3 regions of the Pseudomonas sp. JDS08PS003 genome follow, and region 3 is predicted to be linked to each of the others. Evidence: riboswitches for the same ligand, from Rfam matches in the RefSeq annotation. Region 3 holds a riboswitch; each other region holds the start of a gene.
The links. A riboswitch is a leader RNA that binds a small molecule or an ion and turns the genes downstream of it on or off. The one in region 3 is predicted to bind cobalamin.
Positions count from the first base shown of each region.

Region 1: another riboswitch for cobalamin. It lies ahead of cobO (cob(I)yrinic acid a,c-diamide adenosyltransferase); the one in region 3 lies ahead of P7C00_RS20095 (CbtB-domain containing protein).
Region 2: another riboswitch for cobalamin. It lies ahead of P7C00_RS12265 (TonB-dependent receptor plug domain-containing protein); the one in region 3 lies ahead of P7C00_RS20095 (CbtB-domain containing protein).

Region 1 is NZ_CP120724.1:5,407,574-5,415,187, reverse strand. Features, by position in the region: gene hda (DnaA regulatory inactivator Hda) at 1-688, shown strand, start outside; gene P7C00_RS23885 (C40 family peptidase) at 912-1,532, shown strand; gene P7C00_RS23880 (C40 family peptidase) at 1,697-2,230, shown strand; gene P7C00_RS23875 (class I SAM-dependent methyltransferase) at 2,252-2,914, shown strand; gene P7C00_RS23870 (sorbosone dehydrogenase family protein) at 2,917-4,236, opposite strand; gene P7C00_RS23865 (hypothetical protein) at 4,307-4,888, opposite strand; cobalamin riboswitch at 5,058-5,291, shown strand; gene cobO (cob(I)yrinic acid a,c-diamide adenosyltransferase) at 5,371-5,982, shown strand; gene P7C00_RS23855 (cobyrinate a,c-diamide synthase) at 5,993-7,315, shown strand; gene bluB (5,6-dimethylbenzimidazole synthase) at 7,308-7,614, shown strand, end outside.
Region 2 is NZ_CP120724.1:2,667,721-2,675,334, reverse strand. Features, by position in the region: gene P7C00_RS12280 (APC family permease) at 1-973, shown strand, start outside; gene P7C00_RS12275 (arginine N-succinyltransferase) at 1,147-2,163, shown strand; gene P7C00_RS12270 (arginine N-succinyltransferase) at 2,213-3,286, shown strand; cobalamin riboswitch at 3,320-3,523, shown strand; gene P7C00_RS12265 (TonB-dependent receptor plug domain-containing protein) at 3,552-5,600, shown strand; gene P7C00_RS12260 ((2Fe-2S) ferredoxin domain-containing protein) at 5,612-6,364, shown strand; gene P7C00_RS12255 (ABC transporter substrate-binding protein) at 6,357-7,271, shown strand; gene P7C00_RS12250 (diguanylate cyclase) at 7,456-7,614, opposite strand, start outside.
Region 3 is NZ_CP120724.1:4,534,224-4,541,837, forward strand. Features, by position in the region: gene cobW (cobalamin biosynthesis protein CobW) at 1-618, opposite strand, end outside; cobalamin riboswitch at 716-928, opposite strand; cobalamin riboswitch at 1,002-1,235, shown strand; gene P7C00_RS20095 (CbtB-domain containing protein) at 1,333-1,521, shown strand; gene P7C00_RS20100 (CbtA family protein) at 1,533-2,234, shown strand; gene P7C00_RS20105 (cobalamin biosynthesis protein) at 2,231-2,644, shown strand; gene cobM (precorrin-4 C(11)-methyltransferase) at 2,727-3,473, shown strand; gene nfuA (Fe-S biogenesis protein NfuA) at 3,650-4,234, opposite strand; gene P7C00_RS20120 (fatty acid cis/trans isomerase) at 4,378-6,663, opposite strand; gene metH (methionine synthase) at 6,818-7,614, shown strand, end outside.

The DNA.
Region 1 (7,614 bases), 870 kb from region 3:
GCCCCTAGGTGTGCGTCTGCGTGATGACGCCACCTTCATCAACTACTACCCAGGCGCCAATGCCGCTGCACTCGGCTACGTCGAGCGCCTATGCGAAGCCGACGCCGGCTGGACCGAAAGCCTGATCTATCTCTGGGGCAAGGACGGCGTAGGCCGTACTCACTTGCTGCAGGCGGCGTGTTTGCGTTTCGAGCAGTTGGGGGAGCCTGCGGTTTATCTGCCGCTGGCAGAGTTGCTGGATCGTGGTATCGAGATTCTCGACAACCTTGAACAGTACGAACTGGTCTGCCTGGATGATCTGCAGGCGGTGGCCGGCAAAGCGGATTGGGAAGAGGCACTGTTCCATCTGTTCAATCGCTTGCGCGACAGTGGTCGACGTTTGCTGATCGCGGCCTCGACCTCGCCCCGAGAGTTGCCAGTGAAGCTGGCGGACTTGAAGTCCCGTCTGACCCTGGCGCTGATCTTCCAGATGCGTCCGCTCTCCGATGAAGATAAATTGCGTGCCCTGCAACTGCGTGCGTCCCGTCGTGGACTGCACCTGACCGATGAAGTCGGGCATTTTATTCTGACTCGCGGCACTCGCAGCATGAGTGCTCTTTTCGAGCTGCTCGAACGTCTTGATCAGGCCTCGTTGCAAGCTCAGCGCAAACTGACCATTCCCTTCCTGAAAGAGACCCTAGGCTGGTAAAACCGGGGCCTGCAGAGTTTCCCTGGGATGCGTTCGGCATATTTCAGGCGCCAGAAAACGCACCTTTGGAAGGGTTTCCAGAGGCGGGCGAACTTAAAATGGGCTTAAAGCCTTAGATGTACGGAAGAAACTCATAAGTCACATTCTGATCGATTGAATTTGCAAATGAGGGCGATAGAAGGCATAGTCGCGTCTTCTTTTATTTCAAGCCACGGTCGTGCCCATGCTAAATCGCTTCGCACCCCTCGTGCCTCTCGCACTCGTTACCCTGTTGTTTGGTTGCGCTTCTCACACTCCGGTGTCTCAGCAGCAGCCCGTGCAACAGGCTCAAGTCTCCGCAAAAAACCAGTCTTCCGCTGTTTACCAGGAAGAGCTGGCAACTGAAAAGGAACTGGCAGAGTTCTCTGACAGCAAGCCTTACCAGTTGCCAGTTCTGGCTGACAGCATCCTCGAGCGCGGCATGTCCTTGATCGGTACCCGTTACCGTTTCGGCGGTACCTCGGAGGCCGGCTTCGATTGCAGCGGTTTCATCGGTTATCTGTTTCGCGAAGAGGCGGGCATGAACCTGCCGCGTTCCACTCGCGAAATGATCAACGTCAAGGCTCCTCTGGTCGCACGCAACAACCTCAAGCCGGGTGATCTGCTGTTCTTCAGCACCAATGGCCGTGGGCGCGTCAGCCACGCCGGTATCTACCTGGGGGATGATCAGTTCATCCACTCCAGCAGTCGTCGCAGTGGTGGCGTGCGGGTCGATAGCCTGGGTGACAGCTACTGGAGCAAGACCTTCATCGAAGCCAAGCGAGCCCTCGCCATGGCGCCGACTGTAGTCACTGCACGTAAATAAGCAGACTATTTGTAGGGCGAAGTTAAAGTCTTACTTGAAGTTTGGCGTGTAGACGCTAGAATCCTGATCTATTGTTGAAACTAACCGCGTAAGCCCTGCTTACGCGGTTTTGTTTTCAGTACCACGGCAGAGAAAGCCGCATCCCGATCAGGATTGTTCAGCTTATGTCGACCTCGGCCCGTTTTGCGCTTATTGCCCTCGCTGCACTGCTCAGTGCCTGCGCCAGCCGTACACCGCCTCCGGCGCCTGTGGTACGTGCTCCGGTATTCAACTCCTCCCAGGCTTTTTCTCCGGTTGCCGAAGACGTGCTGTTTCGCGCCTTGGGCCTGGTAGGCACGCCTTATCGCTGGGGTGGCAATACTCCGGACTCCGGATTCGATTGCAGCGGTCTGATTGGTTATGTCTACCGTGATGCGGCGGGTATTTCCTTGCCGCGCTCGACTCGGGAAATGATTGGCATGCAGGCGCCGGATGTGGGCAAGAATGCCTTGCAGACCGGTGACCTGATCTTCTTTGCCACCAATGGCGGTTCTCAGGTCAGCCATGCCGGGATTTATGTTGGCGAAGGACGTTTCGTGCACGCCCCGGCCACAGGTGGCACCGTTAAGCTCGACAGTCTGTCCAAGGCCTATTGGCAGAAGGCCTACCTGAGCGCCAAGCGTGTACTGCAGCCGGAACATCTGGCGCACAATCCATAAGCCTTCCCTGTCGAGGTGCTCGTGACTGCTCGTACTCTCAACCTCGACGATGCCCTTTATCAGTACCTGCTGGACGTTTCACTGCGTGAGACGCCCCTATTGCGTCGTTTGCGTGACGAAACCCAGGCGCTGCCCAATGCGCGCTGGCAAGTGGCGCCGGAACAAGGGCAGTTCCTCGCGCTGCTGATCAAGCTCACCGGTGCTCGCCGGATCCTCGAGGTCGGGACCTTCACCGGCTATAGCGCCTTGTGCATGGCTCAGGCGCTACCCGACGACGGTTCGTTGACCTGTTGTGACATTCCCGGTGACTACAATGCCACCGCCCGTCGTTACTGGAAGGAGGCGGGAGTCGACCAGCGTATTGACCTGCGCCTGTCGCCTGCGCTAGAGACCCTGGCTGGCCTGGAGCAGGCGGGCCCGCTTGAGTCTTTCGATCTGATCTTTATCGATGCGGACAAGGCCAATTACCCGGCCTACCTGGAGTTCGCCCTGCGTTTGCTGCGAGTTGGGGGGCTGGTGGTGTTCGACAACACGCTATGGAGCGGGCGAGTGCTGGAGGCGAATGCCGCCAGTGAGGATACCCGAGCCATCCAGGCGCTCAATCGTGCCTTGAAGGATGACTCGCGCATCGACTTGTCACTGCTGCCCCTGGGGGATGGCCTGACCCTGTGCCGCAAGCGCTGAACTCAGGGCGCCTTGGCGGCGGATACCCGCCAGATCTTGTTGCCGACATCATCGGCGACCAATAGGCCTCCTTGCTGATCGATGACTACCCCGACCGGGCGCCCCAGGGCTTTTTCATCGGCATTGAGAAAGCCGCTGAGTACGTCGATTGGTTGTCCCTGGGGTTTGCCCGCGCTGAAAGGCACGAATATCACCTTGTAGCCGCTGTGGGGCTTGCGGTTCCAGGACCCGTGCTGGCCGATGAAGGCGCCTTCTGTAAAGGGGGCGGGAAGTTTGCTGCCTTCGGCGAAGGTCAGGCCCAGTGAGGCCGTATGTGGGCCCACGGCGTAATCCGGAGCGATTGCCTTGGTCACCTGCTCGAGGTTTTGTGGCTTGACCCGCACGTCCACGTGTTGCCCGTAGTAACTGAAGGGCCAGCCATAAAAAGCCCCGTCCTTGACCGAGGTGATGTAATCCGGAACCAGATCGCTGCCGATTTCGTCGCGCTCATTGACTGCGGTCCATAGCGCTCCGCTGACCGGCTCCCAGGCCAGGCCATTGGGGTTGCGCAGGCCGGTGGCGAACAGGCGATGCTTGCCACTGGCCCGATCCACTTCCCAGATGGCCGCACGGCCTTCTTCTTTATCCAGGCCATTTTCCCCAACGTTACTGTTCGAGCCGACGGTGACATAAAGCTTGCTTGCGTCCTTGCTGGCGATGACGTTCTTGGTCCAGTGGTGGTTGAGTGTGCCGCCGGGGAGGTCGAGCACCTTGGTGGGGGCTGCACTGATGTGGGTGTCACCGTTCTGATAGGGGAAGCGCAGCAGCTTGTCGGTGTCCGCCACATATAGATCATTGCCCACCAGGGTCATGCCGAAGGGGGAGTTGAGGTTCTCCAGGAACAGGCTGCGGGTTTCCGCCACGCCGTCGTGATCCTGGTCCCGCAACAGGGTAATGCGATTGGCGCTGGGGACGGCTGCGCCGGCTCGGCCCATTACTTTTCCGGCGATCCAGCCACGAATGCCCTGACTGTCATCCGGCTTGGGTGGTGCATTGGTTTCAGCTACCAATACATCGCCATTGGGCAATACATACAGCCAGCGTGGGTGGTCGAGGTTTTCGGCGAAGGCGGCAACCTGGGTGCCGGCTGCGGCCGTGGGTTTTGCGCCTTGGGGCCAGCCGATGGCAGGGGCAATATTGACCGTGGGGATCAGCGTGGGATTGGGTTCCGGCAGCTTGGGGTTCGGTCCGGTGCCGTCTGAGACTTGCAGGCTGGAGGTTTCGCCGCAGGCGGTGAGGCCGGCGGCGATAACGATAAGCAAGGTGTGTTGAAGCTTGAGCATGCTGATTTCCCTATGAGTGCACGAACGTCGTAGTCATAGAGGAGCATAGCCAGTCGATGGTTCCGCCTGATCAGCGGGCCTCCTTGAACAGTACGGCAATACCCGGATGGTAGTGGCCGCTTTCGTTATGCAGCTTGCGGTAGGCGTAGGGGAAGTACCAGGCTACGGCGCAGCAGTGCTCCTTTTGCAACTCGTCCAGCATGTCCTGAAGTTCTTCGGGAGAGGCGCTGTGCTGGGCTTTTTGCGGGGCTACAAACAGGCAGCCGAGCCTCAGGTCGCTGGGATAGCTGATCTTTTTGGCGTCACTGGCAATGTCCAGCAATGGCTGGGTCAGGTGCAGGCTGTTGACCCGTGGCCAGCGCTGAGTGGTCTGGATATAAGCGCGTTCGTCCTTGGTGGCCAGATACAGGTCGGTACGAGCGTTGCGAGCACCTTCCTCCTGCTGCTTCTTGCTGGGGCTGTGTTCCAGGCTGATCATCTCCGCCATCCAGGCGGCCGCGGAGAGTAATCCCAGGTTGGCCTTTTCATCGAACCAGTACGGGGTTTCGTTATCGCCGCGGACTGCGTTGTAGCGGTCAATGCAATCGAACCAGCGTTCCAGCATCGGGCGCAGGAATTCCAGCTTTGGATTGCTGATGATCATGCCTTGCATCGAACTCACCCCTTATTGTTGTGTGGCAGGACCTGGGTCCCGGAATGTGGCTATTTGATATCATTGCTCTGAGTGTGGCACAAGATTGGCGCCAGTTTGTTGATGCAGTGCAGTTTTGTGCGATGTGCGACGGCCGGCTTTAATTGACGCTCCACCCCCAACCCTCTAACCTTCGCGACTTGTTTCAGGTGCTCTGTGGCCCGTGGTCGACAGAGTGAAACAGGGAAGCCGGTCAGTGCCTGTTCCAGCGATGGACACGGCAACGATTCCGGCGCTGCCCCCGCAACGGTAGATGAGTCAAGGCTGTGCCAGATGCCACTGTGTCGATGACATGGGAAGGCGCGCAGCCCGGCAGCGATGCCCCTCATGAGCCCGGAGACCGGCCTGATCCATCCAACGGCATCACGGTGGGCGATGCCAGGCTAGCGCCGTCTCTTTCTTTTCCTGCCCGCCGTTCCCCAGCCCCAACGGAGAGCTGCCCCATGAGTGAATCCCCCGATCGTGACGAACGCCATCTGGCGCGCATGTTGCGCAAAAAAGCCGTGATCGATGAGCGCATCGCCAACTCGCCCAACGAATGTGGCTTGTTGCTGGTGCTGACCGGCAATGGCAAGGGCAAGAGCAGTTCGGCCTTCGGCATGCTGGCGCGGTCCATGGGCCACGGTATGCAGTGCGGCGTGGTGCAGTTCATCAAGGGCCGTAACAGCACCGGCGAAGAGTTGTTCTTCCGGCGTTTTCCAGAGCAGGTGCGGTTTCACGTGATGGGTGAGGGTTTCACCTGGGAAACCCAGGATCGCCAGCGCGACATTGCTGCGGCCGAAGCGGCCTGGGCGGTATCCAGGGAGCTGCTGAACGACCCGGAGATTGGCCTGGTAGTACTCGACGAGTTGAACATCGCCCTCAAGCACGGCTACCTGGATCTGGATCAGGTGCTCAGTGACCTGCAGGCCCGTCCCCCCATGCAGCACGTGGTGGTAACCGGCCGCGGCGCCAAGCCGGAGATGATCGAGCTGGCGGATACCGTCACTGAAATGGGCATGATCAAGCATGCGTTCCAGGCCGGTATCAAGGCGCAGAAAGGTGTTGAGCTGTGAGTGTGAATTCATGACCGATGTTCGTCATTGCCCGGCGGTATTGATCGCCGCGCCGGCTTCCGGCCAGGGCAAGACCACCGTGACCGCGGCATTGGCCCGTTTGCACCGCAACCAGGGGCGCAAGGTACGGGTATTCAAGTGCGGTCCGGATTTTCTCGATCCAATGATTCTTGAGCGAGCCAGCGGTGCTCCGGTGTACCAGCTGGACATGTGGATGGTCGGGGAGCAAGAAAGCCGCCGCTTGCTTTGGGAGGCTGCGGGCGAAGCGGACCTGATTCTGATCGAGGGGGTCATGGGGCTGTTCGACGGCACGCCCTCCAGCGCGGATCTGGCACGGCATTTCGGAGTCCCGGTGCTGGGGGTGATCGATGGCACCGCCATGGCCCAGACCTTTGGTGCGCTGGCCCTGGGACTGGCCCGCTATCAGCCGGACCTGCCGTTCGCTGGGGTGCTGGCCAACCGGGTAGGCACCTTGCGTCACGCGCAGTTGCTTGAAGGCAGCCTCACCGAGGGACTGCGCTGGTATGGAGCCTTGTCCCGGGAGACTGACATCGAGCTGCCCAGCCGCCATTTGGGGCTGGTGCAGGCCAGCGAACTGAATGATCTGGACCTGCGTCTTGATGCCGCCGCTGCAGCCCTGGCCAGCAGTTGCCAAGTGGCACTGCCGCCGGCAGTGAGCTTTGCCGCACCCACGCCGGAGCCCTGCGAGCCTTTGCTGGCGGGTGTGCGAATCGCCGTAGCGCGGGATGAGGCGTTTGCCTTTACCTATGGCGCCAACCTGGATCTGTTGCGGGCCATGGGCGCGCAGTTGAGCTTCTTCTCGCCGATTCATGACACCGAGTTGCCGGAGGCGGACAGTTTGTACCTGCCCGGTGGCTACCCCGAATTGCACCATCAGGCACTGGCGCAAAACACCGCGATGCTGGGCGCTATTCGTGCTCACCATGGTGCGGGCAAGCCGTTGCTCGCGGAGTGTGGTGGCATGCTGTATTTGCTGGACTCCCTGACCGACGTCGAAGGGCTGCGTGCCAATCTCTTGGGGTTGCTGCCCGGCGATGCCGTGATGCAAAAACGCCTGGCGGCCCTGGCCTTGCAAGCGGTGGAGTTGCCGGAGGGCAGCTTGCGTGGCCACACCTATCATCATTCCCTGACCAGCACGCAACTCGAGCCGATTGCCCGTGGCATCAGTCCCAATGGTGGTCGTGGTGCGGAAGCGGTGTATCGCGATGGGCGGATGACTGCCTCCTATGTGCACTTTTACTTTCCGTCCAATCCGGCGGCGGTGGCGGCGTTGTTCGTGCCGGCTTCTGCAGAGGGCGTGGCAGGTGAGTGAGCAGGGGTTTTCTGCGGCGGAGCGTGAGGCGGTTTATCGCGCCATTGCCGAACGCCGGGACATGCGTCACTTCGCCGGTGGCAGTGTCGCGCCCGAGCTGCTGCAGCGTTTGCTGGAAGCGGCGCATCAGGCGCCCAGTGTCGGGTTGATGCAACCCTGGCGCTTTATCCGTATCAGCGATCGACCACTGCGTGGACGAATCCAGCAGTTGGTGGAGGAGGAGCGGGTGCGCACTGCCGAGGCGTTGGGGGAGCGTTCCGACGAGTTCATGAAGCTCAAGGTCGAAGGCATCAATGACT
Region 2 (7,614 bases), 1.9 Mb from region 3:
GCCCAAGGTCGGCTTTATCCTGGCGTTCCTGGTCAGCGCTACCTTCGTCAACCTGCGGGGTATCACCTTCACCGCGCGGATGAACATCCTGTTCCTGCTGGCACAACTGGTGGTCCTGGGGATCTTCCTGTTCTACGCCTGGAACGCTCTGCACGGTGGCACCGGCAACGGCCAATTGACCCTGGCGCCGCTGTACAGCCCGGAAAATTTCCACTTCGGCATGCTGATGCAGGGCGTATCGATTGCGGTGCTGTCGTTCCTGGGCTTTGACGCCATCTCGACCCTGGCCGAAGAGGTCAAGGGCGACCCGGGCCGCAGCGTCGGCCGCGCCGCCCTGATCACCCTGGTGGTGATGGGGGCGATCTTCGTGGTACAGACCTGGATCGCCACCGACCTGGCCGCCGGCATGGGCTTCAAGTCCGCCGACACCGCCTTCTATGAAATCGCCGAACTGGCCGCCGGCAGCTGGCTGGCGACCCTCACCGGGGTGGCCACGGCGCTGGCCTGGGGAGTGGCGGTGGCCATCACCTCGCAAGCCGCGGTATCGCGCCTGCTGTTCGGCATGGCCCGGGACGGCAAGCTGCCCAAGGTGCTGGCCAAGGTCCACCCGAAACACAACACCCCGCACATCAGCATCTACCTGGTGGCGGTGCTGTCGCTGCTGATCTGCTACCTGTTCATCAACTCGGTGGACACCCTGACCTCACTGGTCAACTTCGGCGCCCTGAGCGGCTTCATGCTGCTGCACATCACGGTGATCAATTTCTACTGGCGCCGGCAGAAATCCGGCCAGGTGGTGCGTCACCTGATCTGCCCGGTGATCGGCTTCGTGATCGTCAGCGCCATCATGTACAACATGGGCGTGGATGCGCAGAAACTCGGCGCCATCTGGATAGTCGCCGGGCTGGTCTACCTGTTCCTGCTGAACAAGCTGGGCAGCGGTGCCGCCCTGCCCGATCCGCTCAAACCCTAAGTGACTTCCCTGCGGCGCCGGATGGCGTCGCGCTTCCCCCCGAGGCAGCCGCCAAGAGCCGCCCGGGGACAGGCCGCCGGATGCCGTGGCCGTGGAACTGCGTGGTAACCGACAGTGATGTCTGGCCAATGTTCGCCCCCGGGGCGAGCGGCCCTTGATACAGGAGTGCACCCATGCTGGCCTTGCGTCCCGTGGCGTTATTCGATCTGCCCCAACTGCGGCGCCTGGCCCGCGAACGCCTGCTGGGCGTAACGTCCCTGGTGGATGACGAAACCTGCCTGCGGGAAAAGATCCTCGACTCCCTGGCGTCCTTCGCCAAGGCCGAGGCCAGCCAGGGCCCGGAGAACTACTTTCTGGTGCTTGAGGACCCTGCCAGCGGCCTGCTCCACGGCTGCTCCGACATTCTCGCCACGGCGGGCTTTGCCGCGCCGTTCTACAGCCTGCGCAACCGGCCCTTCATCAGCAGCTCCAGGGAGCTGAACATCGAGCACGGGGTGCCGACCCTGTCCCTGTGCCAGGACCTCAGCGAACAGACCCTGCTGCGCAGCTTCCATGTGGACCCGGCGTTGTCGGGCACGCCCCTGGCGCAGCTGACGTCCCGGGCGCGCCTGCTGTTCATGGCCGCTCACCCCCAGCGTTTTGCCGAGAGCACCATCAGCGAGATCGTCGGCTACAGCAACGCTGCCGGCGAATCGCCGTTCTGGGAGGCGGTGGGCCAGCACTTCTTCGACCTGCCCTACATCGAGGCCGAACGCCTGTGCGCCCTGCAGGGCCGGGGCTTTCTGGCCGAACTCATGCCCCAGTACCCGCTGTACATCCCGATGCTGCCGCAGTCGGCCCAGGACTGCATCGGACAGATTCACCCCTATGCGCGAGAAGCCTGCGACATCCTGGTCGACGAGGGTTTTGCGCCTACCCAGTATGTGGACCTGTTTGATGCCGGACCGACCCTGCAAGCCCGCAACAACCAGCTACGCTCGATCGTTCAGAGCCGGGTCGCGATCAGCTACCTCAGCCCCCAGAGCGGCCGCGGTCGCCACTGGTTGCTGAGCAATGACCGACTGCAAGGATTTCGCGCCATTGTCGCGCCCCTGGATGAAGCCCCGGGCGATGTGGTCGGGCTCGACCTGTCGATGCTCCAGGCCCTGCAACTGACACCGGGCGAACCGGTACGGGGAATCGCGTTATGAGTTGCCCGCTGTTGCTGCGCTGCCCGGGACCGCTGCAAGGAGTCCACCGATGATCGTCCGTCCGATCCGCGTTACCGATCTGCCGGGGGTGCTGGCCTTGCTGGAAGGCAGCTGTCGCGAGTTGAACAACCTCTCCACCGACCCCGAGCGCCTGGCCCATCGCTTGCGCTGGGCTCAGCGCACCTTCGCCAGCCAGGTGGAACGGGCCGATGCCGACTACCTGTTCGTGCTGGAGGACGACGACCAGCAAGTCATCGGCATTTGTGGCCTGAGCGGCGCCATCGGCCTGCGCGAGCCTTGCTACAACTACCGGGTCGGCATCACCCGTGGCAGAGCCCCGGGGCTGGGTATCGACAAGCAGGTTCCGACCCTGTTCCTGTGCAACGAGATGACCGGGCAATCCCAGCTGTGCTCGCTGTTTCTGCGGCGCGACCAGCGCCAGGGCTACACCGGCCGCCTGCTGTCCACTGCACGCTTGCTGTTCGTCGCCGAGCACCCGGCGCTGTTCGGCGACAAGCTGGTGGCCGAATTGCGTGGCCAGCTCGACAGCCAGGGCTGCTCACCGTTCTGGGACAGCCTGGGGCGACACTTCTTCAAGATGGACTTCCAGCAGGCCAATCGCCTGTCCAGCCATGGCAGCAAATCCTTCATCGCCGAACTGATGCCGCGCCAGCCGCTGTACACCTGCCTGCTCAGCCCACAGGCCCAGGCGGCCATCGGCCAGGCCCACCAGAGCACCGAGCAGGCGGTGAACATCCTGCGCGACGAAGGCTTCAGCCATCAGGGCTGCATCGATATCTTCGACGGCGGGCCGCTGATCGAGGCCGAAGTGGCGAAGATCCGCAGCGTGCGTGAAAGCCAGACCCTGCCCTTGCTGGTGGGCCGCCCGGACGAACAGGCGCCGGTGTGGCTGATTCACAACCGCCGCCTGGAAAGCTGCCGCATCACCGCCGCCCCTGGGCGCCTGGTTTCGGGCTGCCTGCTAGTGGACCGCCTAACCGCCAAACGCCTGCAACTGCAGCCAGGGGACTCGGTACGCGCCGTGCCACTGTTGGCCTGCCCGGCGCGGCCTCTGGGCCCGTCCGGAATCGCCCTCGCGCCTGGCGCCGCCCTGCCCCTGTAGCCACGAGATTGACGAACGCCGGGGCGAATGTTCATATGCCGCCCAGTTTCAGGTGCCTCATGCCGCCGTGCACGAGGTGAAACGGGAAACCGGTGCGCCCCTTCAGGGCCAGTCCGGTGCTGCCCCCGCAACGGTAAGCGAGTGCTGCATTCAACACGCCACTGTACCCAAGGTATGGGAAGGCGAATGCCGCCAGACTCGCAAGCCCGGAGACCGGCCTGGAACTTCTGTTTGGCAATCCTGCGGTGGGCGGGCATGGGCCGGTATGGTCGCGTGCCTGTGGCCGATACCTTCTCCTGCGTGCTTCCCGAAGACACTTTCGAGAAGACCAAGAATGACAACAACCTTCAACACTTACCCTGCCTGCGACTGGCGTGCACCGCGCCGCTCCCTGGGCGGCGCCCTGCTGGGCTGCCTGTTCAGCCCCCTGCTGCTGGCCGAGGACGGCGGCTTGCAACTGGAGCAGCAGTTCGTTTCCGCGCCTTCGGTGGAATCCACCACCGTGGCCGAGATGGCCAGGTACGGCAGCAAGGTGGAGATCATCGATCGCCAGCAGATCGAACGCGCCGGCCCCAGCAGCGACATCACCCGGGTCCTGCAGATGTACGTGCCCGGCCTCTACGTCGCGCCGAAAAACGGCCCCTTCGACTACGGCACCTATTCCCTGCTTGGGGGCCGCAACGACGACACCCTGATCCTGCTGGACGGCGTACGCCTGAACAACCGCCTGTACGGCGGCCTGTACCTGGACACCTTGCCGGCCAATGCCATCGAGCGCATCGAGGTGCTCAAGGGCGGCCAGAGCCTGCTGTTCGGTACCCAGGCGGTGTCCGGGGTGATCAACATCGTCACCCGCAGCCCCCAGACCCGCGACACCTCCGGCGAGGTCAACCTGGGCCTGGACAGCTTCATGGGCCAAAGCGGCGATGCCCGGGTGGAGCGCATCCTCAGCAACGGCTTGGGCGACCTGGGCCTGCTGGCCTATGTCAGCCACAACGTCTCCGATGGTTACCAGCCCTATCGCAACAGCGCCTACAGCGCCAGCACCCGGGACAAGAAACGCGCCTATGAAGTGACCACCTTCGGCGCCAAGGCGATCCAGGGCTTCGCCGACGATTCGCGCCTGGAACTGTTCTACCAGTACAGCGATGCCAACCTGGATTTCGCCCGCCCGGTGAACAACAAGAAAACCACCAACGACCGCGTCCAGCAGATCGCCACCGCGACCTTCGAGCAGCGCCTGAGCGAGCGCTTCAGCTACTTCATCAAGGGCCATGTCAACGACTGGGACACGCGCTACACCAAGATCGACAGCCTCAAAGACGGCAGTCTGGTGACCAGGAACCGTAACGACTACTGGGGCTTCACCGACTGGGGCCTGCAGGCCGAAGGCAAGGCCGAGCTGGACGGCGGCCATGTGCTGGTGTTCGGCACCGACAACCAGTGGTTCAAGGGCCAGGACGATGTGCTCAAGATCGACAATAACCAGGCCCAGGCCAATGCCCTGTACACCCAGTTGCGGCCGGTGTTCGCGGCCCTGCCCGACTGGCATCCGAGCCTGGGCATCCGCCACGAGAAGATGAGCGGCGGCGAGAGCGCCACCGTGGGCATGCTCACCTCCCTGTACGACCTCAATGCCCATTGGCAGCTGCGCGGCCAGTACGGCAGCGCCTTCAAGCTGCCCAACGCCGAGCAGCTGTTCGTCAACGAGGACTACGAACAAGGCAACCGCAACCTCAAGCCGGAAAAGAGCCTGAATGCTGAACTCGGCCTGGACTACAAGGGCAGCCTGCTGGCCGGCGAGTTCAACGCCAGCGTCACCGCCTTCCAGCGCAAGATCGACGACCTGATCGCCCTCGATGGCATCCACTGGGTCAATGGCGAGGGGCGGATCAAGGTGCGCGGCATGGAGGTCGACGGCCGCTGGCAGTTCAGCCCGCGATGGAACCTCTCGGCGGACCTGACCCGCAATCTGCTGGAGTCGCGCAACGGCGTGACCCTGAGCAATATCCCCGGCTTCTTCGCCCGCTCGCGACTGGGCTACGAGTCCGAGGATCGTCAGTGGGGAGTGGGTGGTGCACTCCGCTACATCGGCCAGATCGACAGCGCGAAGAAGGTCGACTACGGCCACTACTCGGTGGTCGACGCCGATGCCTATCGCTACCTCGACAGGGCCCAGCAACATCGCCTGAGCCTGCTGGTGGAGAACCTGTTCGACCGCGACTACACCACCAGCATGACCAGCAGCTCGCCGGCGGTGGACAACCTCGGCCGCCCCTTCACTACCGAAGTACGCTACACCTACCGCTTCTGAGGCCCATCGACATGCACAAGGACTATCAACGGGTGCTGTTCGTCGGCCCCGGCCTGCACGGCGGCGCCCTGGGCGAGGCCTTTGGCCGGGAGCTGAAGGCGCTGCGCAGCGATGACGCCGGCACCCGGGTGATCGACACCCTGGACGGCTTCGACAGCCTCTGGGCCGCCCTGGAGGAACCCTTGCCCGAGGACGGCGCGGCGCTGCTGGTGGTGGACCTGGAGCCCAGTTCCGACAGCGCCTACCTGGACTGGCTGCGCGATGAACTGGGACGCCTGGCCCGGGCCCACCCCCAGGCGCCGCAGCTGTGGATCACCGCCCAGGCCCTGGGCCGTCGCGGGCTGGATGCGGCGCTGGCCTGTGCCAGCATCGCCCAGCGCGAACGGCACCTGCCCTGCGATCAGGTCAATGCCGTGGCCAGCGACCCGGACTGGTCCCGGGTGCCGCCCCATGCCCGGCAGGTGTTCCTGTGCACCGGCCCGCGCTGCGTGCGCCGCGGTGCCCTGGCGCTGTGGAAGACCCTGCGCCGTGAACTGCTGCGCCTTGAGCACATGGAAACCCCCGGCGGCGTGCTGCTGACTCGCACCGCCTGCCAGTTCCCCTGCAACCTGGGGCCGGTGCTGACCGTGCACCCCGATGGCTGCTGGTACCGGGTCAGCGACGACAGCCAGGTCGTGCGCCTGGTGCAAGGGCATCTGCTGGCAGGTGAGCCGGTGCAGGATCTGCTGATCCCCTCGCCTTATGCGGGGGTGGCGGATGCCTAGGAAAATCCTCGGCCTGCTGCTATGGCTGGCGACCGGCCCGGCCCTGGCGGCCAGCTATTACAATTGCGGCAAGACCTGGACTGTCGAGGACGCCCCCCGGCGCATCGTTGCCCTCAACCAGCACAGCGCCGACCTGTTGCTGGCCCTGGGCGCCGGGCCATCGATGATCGGCGTCGCCTACCTGGACGACGACAGTCGGGCCCAGGCTCAGGGGCAGTACCACGGCGTGCCGGTGATCGCCCGGCAATACCCGTCGGCGGAGGTGCTCTACAGCCTGAAGCCCGACCTGGTGGTGGGCGGCTTCGCTTCGGCGTTTCCCGACAACTTCAGCTCCCGGGAGCGCCTGGGGGCCATCGGCGTCGGCAGCTACCTGCTGGAGTCGGCCTGCGCCGGGCATGATGAGGACTACTTCGGGCATATACGCCGCGACCTGCAGACCCTGGGCCGGCTGTTGCATCAGCCAGCCCGGGCCGAGCAACTGATCGCGGCCATGGACGCCGACCTTGCCGCGGCAGCAGCCTTGTATCGGGGCCGCGACACGCCGGCGGTGTTCTACCTGGACAGCGAGGTCAACGGCCTCGCCAGCCAGGGCCAGCGTGGGTTTGTCGGGGTATTGCTGCAGGCCGCCGGGGCCCGCAACAGCTTCGCCGCCATCGACCGCCCGCGCCTGACGGTAGACAGCGAAACCCTGCTGAACAACGACCCGGACGTGCTGCTCCTGGCGGACGCCCTGTGGTCACCGGCCACGCGCAAACGCCAGCTGCTGCAGCGTGACCCGGTGCTGTCGCGGCTGCGGGCGGTGCGCGAGGAGCGGCTGCTCGACATCCCCTTCACCCAACTGGTACCGGGCATCGCCAGCGGCCGCACCGCGCTGGAACTGGCCCGGCGCCTGCACCCCGCCCCGTAGGAGCCGGCTTGCCGGCGAATGGAACACCGCCAACCTCGCGGCGTCCCTCCCGACGCTTTCGCGGGCAAGCCCGCTCCTACCAACCACAGCCTCTGTAGAAGCCGGCTTGCCGGCGAAGGGAGCACCACCATCCCCGGGGCGTACCCCCGGTGCTATCGCGGGCAAGCCCGACAAGAGGCAGGTATTACAGGGGATTCAACACCCTGCGCGAAGGCAGTTCCGGCGGATGGCAGGTGACGTTGTTGCGACCGCAGGTCTTAGCGGCATACAAGGCCTGGTCGGCATCGTTCAACCAACCCATGGCGTCCTCGTGCATGGAGCTGAACGCCGCCAGGCCAATGCT
Region 3 (7,614 bases):
TTCGGCCACTTCCAGGCGCACCTTGGCCAGGTCTTCGGGGTTGATCAGGTCGGTCTTGTTGAGGATCACCAGATCGGCGCTGGACAGCTGGTCGGCGAACAGCTCATGCAGGGGCGATTCGTGGTCCAGGTTGGGGTCGAGCTTGCGCTGGGCGTCCACCTGATCGGGAAACGCGGCGAAGGTGCCAGCGGCCACGGCCGGGCTGTCGACCACGGTGATCACTGCATCGACGGTGCAGGCGCTGCGGATTTCCGGCCACTGGAAGGCCTGGACCAGGGGCTTGGGCAAGGCCAGGCCGGAGGTTTCGATGAGGATGTGATCCAGATCGCCGCGGCGCGCCACCAGTTCGCGCATCACCGGGAAGAACTCTTCCTGCACGGTGCAGCACAGGCAGCCGTTGGCCAGCTCATAGACCCGGCCACTGGCCTCTTCCTCGGTGCAGCCGATGGAGCATTGCTTGAGGATCTCGCCATCGATGCCCAGCTCGCCGAACTCGTTGACGATGACCGCGATGCGCCGGCCCTGGGCGTTGTCCAGCATGTGCCGCAGCAAGGTGGTCTTACCCGAGCCAAGGAAGCCGGTGACGATGGTGACGGGAAGTTTGGCCAGTGTTTTCATCGGATGCCCCTTGGCAAAGGTGGCGGGCAAACGGGACGAGAGCCGCAGCGCAGGAGCGCGCGGAGATTTCGCCACCGGATCACCCCGCCCGGTTGTAGTGAGAATCTGGGATCGAGGCAGGTCTCCTGGCTGAGGGCTTGCCAGTCATTGGACTGGCGGTTTCTGCGCCTTCCCGCAGGCGTTCCGGACGCGAATGCAGTGGCCTTGCAGAAATGAAACCCTTCACAGTTGCGGGGGCAGCCGCGGCATCGACCGCGTTCCCTTCTTAGCTTCGACCGCTGGTCGAAGAACCTCGAAGGCGCAAGGCTACGCAGAGCGCGGGGGACGGTCAATCGGCAATGCGCCGGCGTCCGCAATTGACGACGTTACCCCGGCCATGATTTCCTACGCGCCTTGTTACGGGTGCCCTTCACAGGGTGAAACGGGAAACCGGTGAATCACGTGCTTTACTACAAAAGCCGTGACCAGTCCGGTGCTGCCCCCGCAACGGTAAGCGAGCGAAGTGTCAGATCCACTGTGCCAAGGCATGGGAAGGCGACACTTGCCGGCACGGTCCGACATGACTCGGCCCCTGCCCCTCGCCAGCCCGGAGACCGGCCCGCAACACACACATAACAAACCCGCGGTGGGCGGGCGCTGTTGCAAACCCTGCGTGCCGGTCACGCGGGGTTTTCCTGCGCCACTCTCCCCGCTGACACTCCAGAGGGAAGCGCCATGTCGATCATCAGCAGCACCAGCCATTCCACCAGCAGCACCTCCACCCTGAGCCAGCGCCTGGTGGCCGCCATCGGCGCTTCGCTGCTGGGCGCCTGCCTGGTGTACTTCGCCGGCTTCTCCCATATCGAAGCGGTGCACAACGCCGCCCACGACACCCGTCACAGCGCTGCTTTCCCTTGCCACTGAGACCTGCCGACATGATCAAGCGTATTGCGCAAACCGCAGGGTTCACCGGGTTGCTGGCGGCCTTGCTGCTGACCCTGCTGCAAAGCTTCTGGGTGGCCCCGCTGATTCTGCAGGCGGAAACCTATGAAAAGGCCCCGGCCGCAGAAGTCCATGAACACGCCGAAGGCGCCATGGCCGGCCACAGCCACGACGCCGAAGCCTGGGAACCGGAAGATGGCTGGCAGCGAGTGCTGTCCACCACGGGCGGCAATCTGGTGGTGGCCGTCGGCTTCGCCCTGATGCTGGCCGGGCTCTACACCCTGCGGGCGCCCAGTCGCACCTCCCAGGGCCTGCTCTGGGGCCTGGCGGGTTATGCGACCTTCTGCCTGGCGCCGACCCTGGGCTTGCCACCGGAGTTGCCGGGCACCGCCGCCGCCGACCTGGTACAGCGCCAGGTGTGGTGGGTCGGCGCTGCCGCTTCCACCGCCGTGGGCCTTGCCCTGATCGTGTTCGCCGGCAACTGGCTGCTGAAACTGCTGGGCGCGGCCATCATCGCCGTGCCTCACGTGATCGGCGCGCCACAACCGGAAGTGCATTCGATGCTGGCCCCGGAAGAGCTGGAGGCACAATTCAAAATCGCCTCGCAGTTGACCAACGCCGCCTTCTGGCTGGCCCTCGGGCTGATCAGCGCCTGGTTGTTCCGGCGCAGGAACACGGATCAGTACTCGGCATGATCGAAGTGCGCGCAGCGTCGACCCTGGTGGTCGGCCTGGGCTGCCAGAAAGGCTGCCCGGTGACCACGCTGCGCGCGCTGCTGGATCAGGTGCTGGAAGCCCATCGCATCGATACGCAGCAGGTTTTCGCCCTGGCGAGCATCGACCTGAAACAGGCCGAGCCCGGTCTGCTGGAGTTGGCCGAGCAACTGGCACTGCCACTGACCTGTTTCAGCAGCATGCAACTGGCACCTTATGCCCTGCGCCTCAGCCACCGTTCACAGATCGCCTTTGAACGTACCGGCTGCTACGGCGTTGCCGAAAGTGCTGCCCTGGCCATGGCCGAACAGCTGCATCCCGGCCCGGCCCAACTGCTGATCCCTCGTCAGAAATACGCCCAGGCCACCCTGGCAATGGCCGCTTGCCGGTAAAATCCTCGATAATCCCCCGCCTTGATCATGAGCAATCTTCATTTGAAGCACGGCTCCAGCCCCTTTCTCACAGGAGACAGCCATGACTGTCTATTTCATCGGTGCCGGTCCCGGCGACCCGGAACTGATCACGGTCAAGGGCCAGCGCCTGATCCATCGCTGCCCGGTGATCATCTACGCCGGCTCCCTGGTGCCTCAGGCCGTACTGGAAGGCCACCGTGCTGAGCGGGTGATCAACAGCGCCGAACTGCACCTTGAACAGATCATCGAGGCCATCCGGGAAGCCCATGCCCAAGGACAGGATGTGGCCCGGGTACATTCCGGCGACCCGAGCCTGTATGGCGCCATCGGTGAACAGATCCGCTGCCTGCGGGAGTTGGGCATTGCCTTCGAAATCGTCCCCGGAGTCACCGCCACAGCGGCCTGCGCCGCGCTGCTGGGGGCCGAGCTGACCTTGCCGGATGTGTCCCAGAGCGTGATTCTCACCCGCTATGCGGACAAGACCGCCATGCCTGCCGGTGAGGAATTCGCCAGCCTGGCGGCCCACGGCGCCACCATGGCGATTCACCTGGGGGTCAATCACCTGGAGAAAATCGTCGCCGAGCTGCTGCCGCACTACGGCGCCGACTGCCCGATTGCGGTGGTGCATCGTGCCACCTGGCCGGACCAGGACTGGGTCCTGGGGACCCTGGCCGACATTGCCGAGCAGGTCGCGGCCAAGGGTTTCCGGCGCACGGCGCTGATCCTGGTGGGCCGGGTGCTGGCCACGGATGTTTTCAGCGAGTCGTCCCTGTATCGCGCCGGACACGCGCACCTCTATCGCCCCTGACACCTCTCCCCCTTTGTAGGAGCTGGCTTGCCAGCGAAGGCGTCCTCGGTATCGGTGCAAGGCTCGGGGGCCCATTCGCCGGCAAGCCGGCTCCTACGGAAGTTTTTTTGGGGGGGACTTGCGGGCATAAAAAACGGCGCTCACGGGGCGCCGTTTTTTAGTTCGCAGCGAACGCCTTAGTAGTAGGCGTTTTCTTTCTGCGTGTGGTCGGTGACGTCGCGGACGCCCTTGAGCTCGGGGATGCGCTCGAGCAAGGTGCGCTCGATGCCTTCCTTCAAGGTCACGTCGGCCTGGCCGCAACCCTGGCAACCGCCACCGAATTGCAGCACGGCGATGCCGTCGTCAACGACGTCGATTAGGCTGACCTGGCCGCCGTGGCTGGCCAGCCCCGGGTTGATCTCGGTTTGCAGGTAGTAGTTGATGCGCTCGTTGACCGGACTGTCGGCATTGACCATCGGCACCTTGGCGTTGGGCGCCTTGATGGTCAGTTGGCCGCCCATGCGGTCGGTGGCGTAGTCGACCACCGCGTCATCGAGGAAACCTTCGCTGAAGGCGTCGATGTAGGCGGTGAAGCTCTTCAGGCCAAGGGCCTTGTCTTCGGGTTTCTCTTCGCCCGGCTTGCAATAGGCGATGCAGGTCTCGGCGTACTGAGTCCCTGGCTGGGTAATGAAGATGCGGATGCCAATCCCCGGGGTGTTCTGCTTGGATAGCAGATCAGCCAGATAATCGTGGGCGGCGTCGGTAATGGTTATGGCGCTCATGGTGGTTCCTCGCAGACGTGGGCGCAGTTTACGCCAATCGACGCCGCTGACAAAGTCCTAGTATTTTTGTCGGGATAGACCTTGGTATAGGGCATCCCCGGGCCCCGTCAGTAGGCGGCCCGAGGACAGATAGCGGCCCTGTATCAGAGGTTTTCGTAACGGTTCATGTCCATGACGCCGGCCTCGACCGGGTCGACTTCCTGTAGATAGCGGGTCTGGTCGTGGAAGTACTGCCAGAACTGCGGATGACTGCGGCGAATCCCCCAGCGATCGACGATCTTCTCGAAGCCGGCAGCGTCCCGGGCCTCTTGCATGGCCTGGACAAACGCCGGCACCTGCTCGGTGGGAACGTTGAACATGAAATTCGGATAACTGCTGAGAATGCCCGGGAAAATGGTCAGGGTGTCCAGGCCCGGCTGGTAGCGTAGCGACTCGCCCAGCATGAAAGCCACGTTACTGTGGGCGCGATTGCGCAGCATGCTGTAGAACTCGCGCTTGCCGCTCGGGGCCTGGACCCGCAGCAGGGTGGCTTCCGGCAACTGTTCGATGACCTTGAGCCCCGCCGCCGGGCGCGACGCCAGGCTGCTCAGGGCCTGCTCGGCATCCTGCAGCGCCGGGTCGATATTGGGCCGCGAGCAATAGGCACTGTCACAGCGATTGATCGGGTCGGGCTTGGCATTGAGCTCGCCATAGCGCGCCAGCAACTGATGGGCGAAGTCTTTCTTCGGGTCCTTGGGGTCCAGTTTCAGCGCGCTGCGCTTGTCATCGTCGATGGACTCGTAATCCAGCCACATCTTGAACTTGCCGCTGTTCTGGTACCAATCGTCGAGGAAATCCTCGCGGGTACCGGCGGGCATCAGGCGCAGGAAGTTCTGCTCGGCGCCGTTGCGGATCAGGTCGAAGTACAGCCGGGTCTGGGCCTGGTGGGAAACGTTGCCGAACACGTCGAAATTCACTGCCAGCTGATAATAGGTGCGCTCCAGCAGCGGGTAGTCGAACAGCCACATCGTCTGCGGCACCTCGCCGATCAGGCCCTTGGTCACCGAAGCACTGTCGAAGTGACGGAAGATGCTGAGCAGCGCGTTGTCGTTGCCGGCCCACAGGGTTGACCAACTGGGTGCCGGAGAGTCTGCATAGAAGTCGCGGCGCAGGGCTTCGTACTCGTTGCGCTTGTCGCGATAGGACAGCCACAAGCTGAGCACGCTGCCGACATCGTCGTTCTGCCCGGGCATGGCCAGCAGCGGCGTGACCTGGCCGCGATAGGTCGGATCGGTGATGTACAGGTCATGTTCCGGGGCCTGGAACAGCGCCCAGAAGTTGTCGCGGATCACATCGGTGGCGATCTGCCCGCGGCACACCGGGCCACGAATGAAGGTGCGCACGAAGTATTCGGCGTTATCGAGCATGAACTGGTAGCGGGCCTTGGCCGGAATCGCCTCAAAGGTCTCGAACGGATTGGCTCGGCGCCCGGGTCCGTAGCCCGGCAAGGCAGTGACCTGCCAGTCGCCGCTGTAGAACAGGGTCTTGACCCGGGCCATCTTCGCCGCGCTCAGCGGGTAGGTGATGTGGGTCTTGTGCACGATCACCCCTTGCACCGGCCACAGGCGGTAATACACCTGGGTGCCCGGGTCGTCGTTGGGGCGACGGGTGTTGATCAGGTCAATGGGCTGGCCGCTGGGGGTACGCGAGCGCACCCACTGGAAGAAGTGCCCCGGCTCGCCGCCTTCGAAATAGACATGGGCCAGGAACCAGTGTTCGTAGAGCCAGCGCGCCACCAGGCTTTCCCGAGCGCCAGGGGCGTTGAGCAGGTTCTCCCACTGAGCCACTTGCAGGCTTTCCCGGGCACTGGGGGCCAGACCCTGCTCGTCGATGGGTGCGCCGGAGGCCAGCCAGCGTTGCAGGGTCTGGTATTGCTGATCGGTAAGACCGGTGACCGCCAGCGGCATGCCCTCTTTCGGATGCGCGCCGGCATAGGCGTCGAACTCCGCCGGCTGCGGGCACATGTTCTCCCGGTTCAGGCCCAGGGCGATTTCACTGGGCAACTTGGCATTGGGCTGCAATGGCGTGCGATGCCCCAGTTCCAGCATCCGCGCCATCAGCGCGGCCTGGCTGCCCTGGGCATCGAGCACCGAATAGAAGCCCTGGCGCTGCCAGGCCGCCTTGCCACTGGCGTCGTAGAACAGGCGGGTCGGGGCCTGGGCCTTGCTGCGCTCGCCGTCATACACCGGAATTTTCGAGGCACCGCGACCGGCCCCCTCACCACTGCCCAGGTTGAGCTGACAGGCGGAGTCGTAGCAGGCATGACAGGCCACGCACTTCTCGGTGAAGATCGGCTGGATGTCGCGGGTGTAGGAAATAGCCGGACCTTGGGCCATGCACAATGAACTGAGAAGCAGCAAAGCGCTGGCAACGACAAAACGATACGGCATGTCCCTGATCCCGAAAATAAAAAACGCCGCGATTCTACCGGGGTCGCCCACCGACCAACATGAGCGATATTCATGAAAAACCCGTACATGCCGCAAATCCATGCAGGTTTGCTATGATCCACGCCCTTCGTAATGGCCCTACCAGGTAGTTCTCATGTCTGATCGCAGTGCTCGCCTCCACGCTCTCCAGCAAGCCCTCAAAGAGCGCATTCTGATTCTCGATGGCGGCATGGGCACCATGATCCAGAGCTACAAGCTCGAAGAACAGGACTACCGTGGCAAGCGTTTCGCCGACTGGCCCAGCGACGTCAAGGGCAACAACGACCTGTTGGTGATCACCCGTCCGGACGTGATCGGCGGCATCGAAAAAGCCTATCTGGATGCCGGCGCTGACATCCTGGAAACCAACACCTTCAACGCCACGCGCATTTCCATGGCCGACTACGGCATGGAAGAACTGGCCTACGAATTAAACGTAGAAGGCGCACGCCTGGCGCGCAAGATCGCCGACGCCAAGACCCAGGAGACCCCGGACAAGCCACGTTTCGTCGCCGGCGTCCTGGGCCCGACCAGCCGTACCTGCTCGCTGTCGCCCGACGTCAACAACCCCGGCTACCGCAACGTCACCTTCGATGAACTGGTGGAGAACTACACCGAGGCCACCAAGGGCCTGATCGAAGGCGGCGTCGACCTGATCCTGATCGAGACCATCTTCGACACCTTGAACGCCAAGGCGGCGATCTTCGCCGTACAGGGCGTGTTCGAGGAACTGGGCGTCGAGCTGCCGATCATGATTTCCGGGACCATCACCGATGCCTCCGGCCGCACCCTGTCGGGCCAGACCACCGAAGCCTTCTGGAACTCCGTGGCCCACGCCAAGCCGATCTCGGTGGGCCTGAACTGCGCCCTGGGCGCCAGCGAACTGCGTCCGTACCTGGAAGAGTTGTCGAA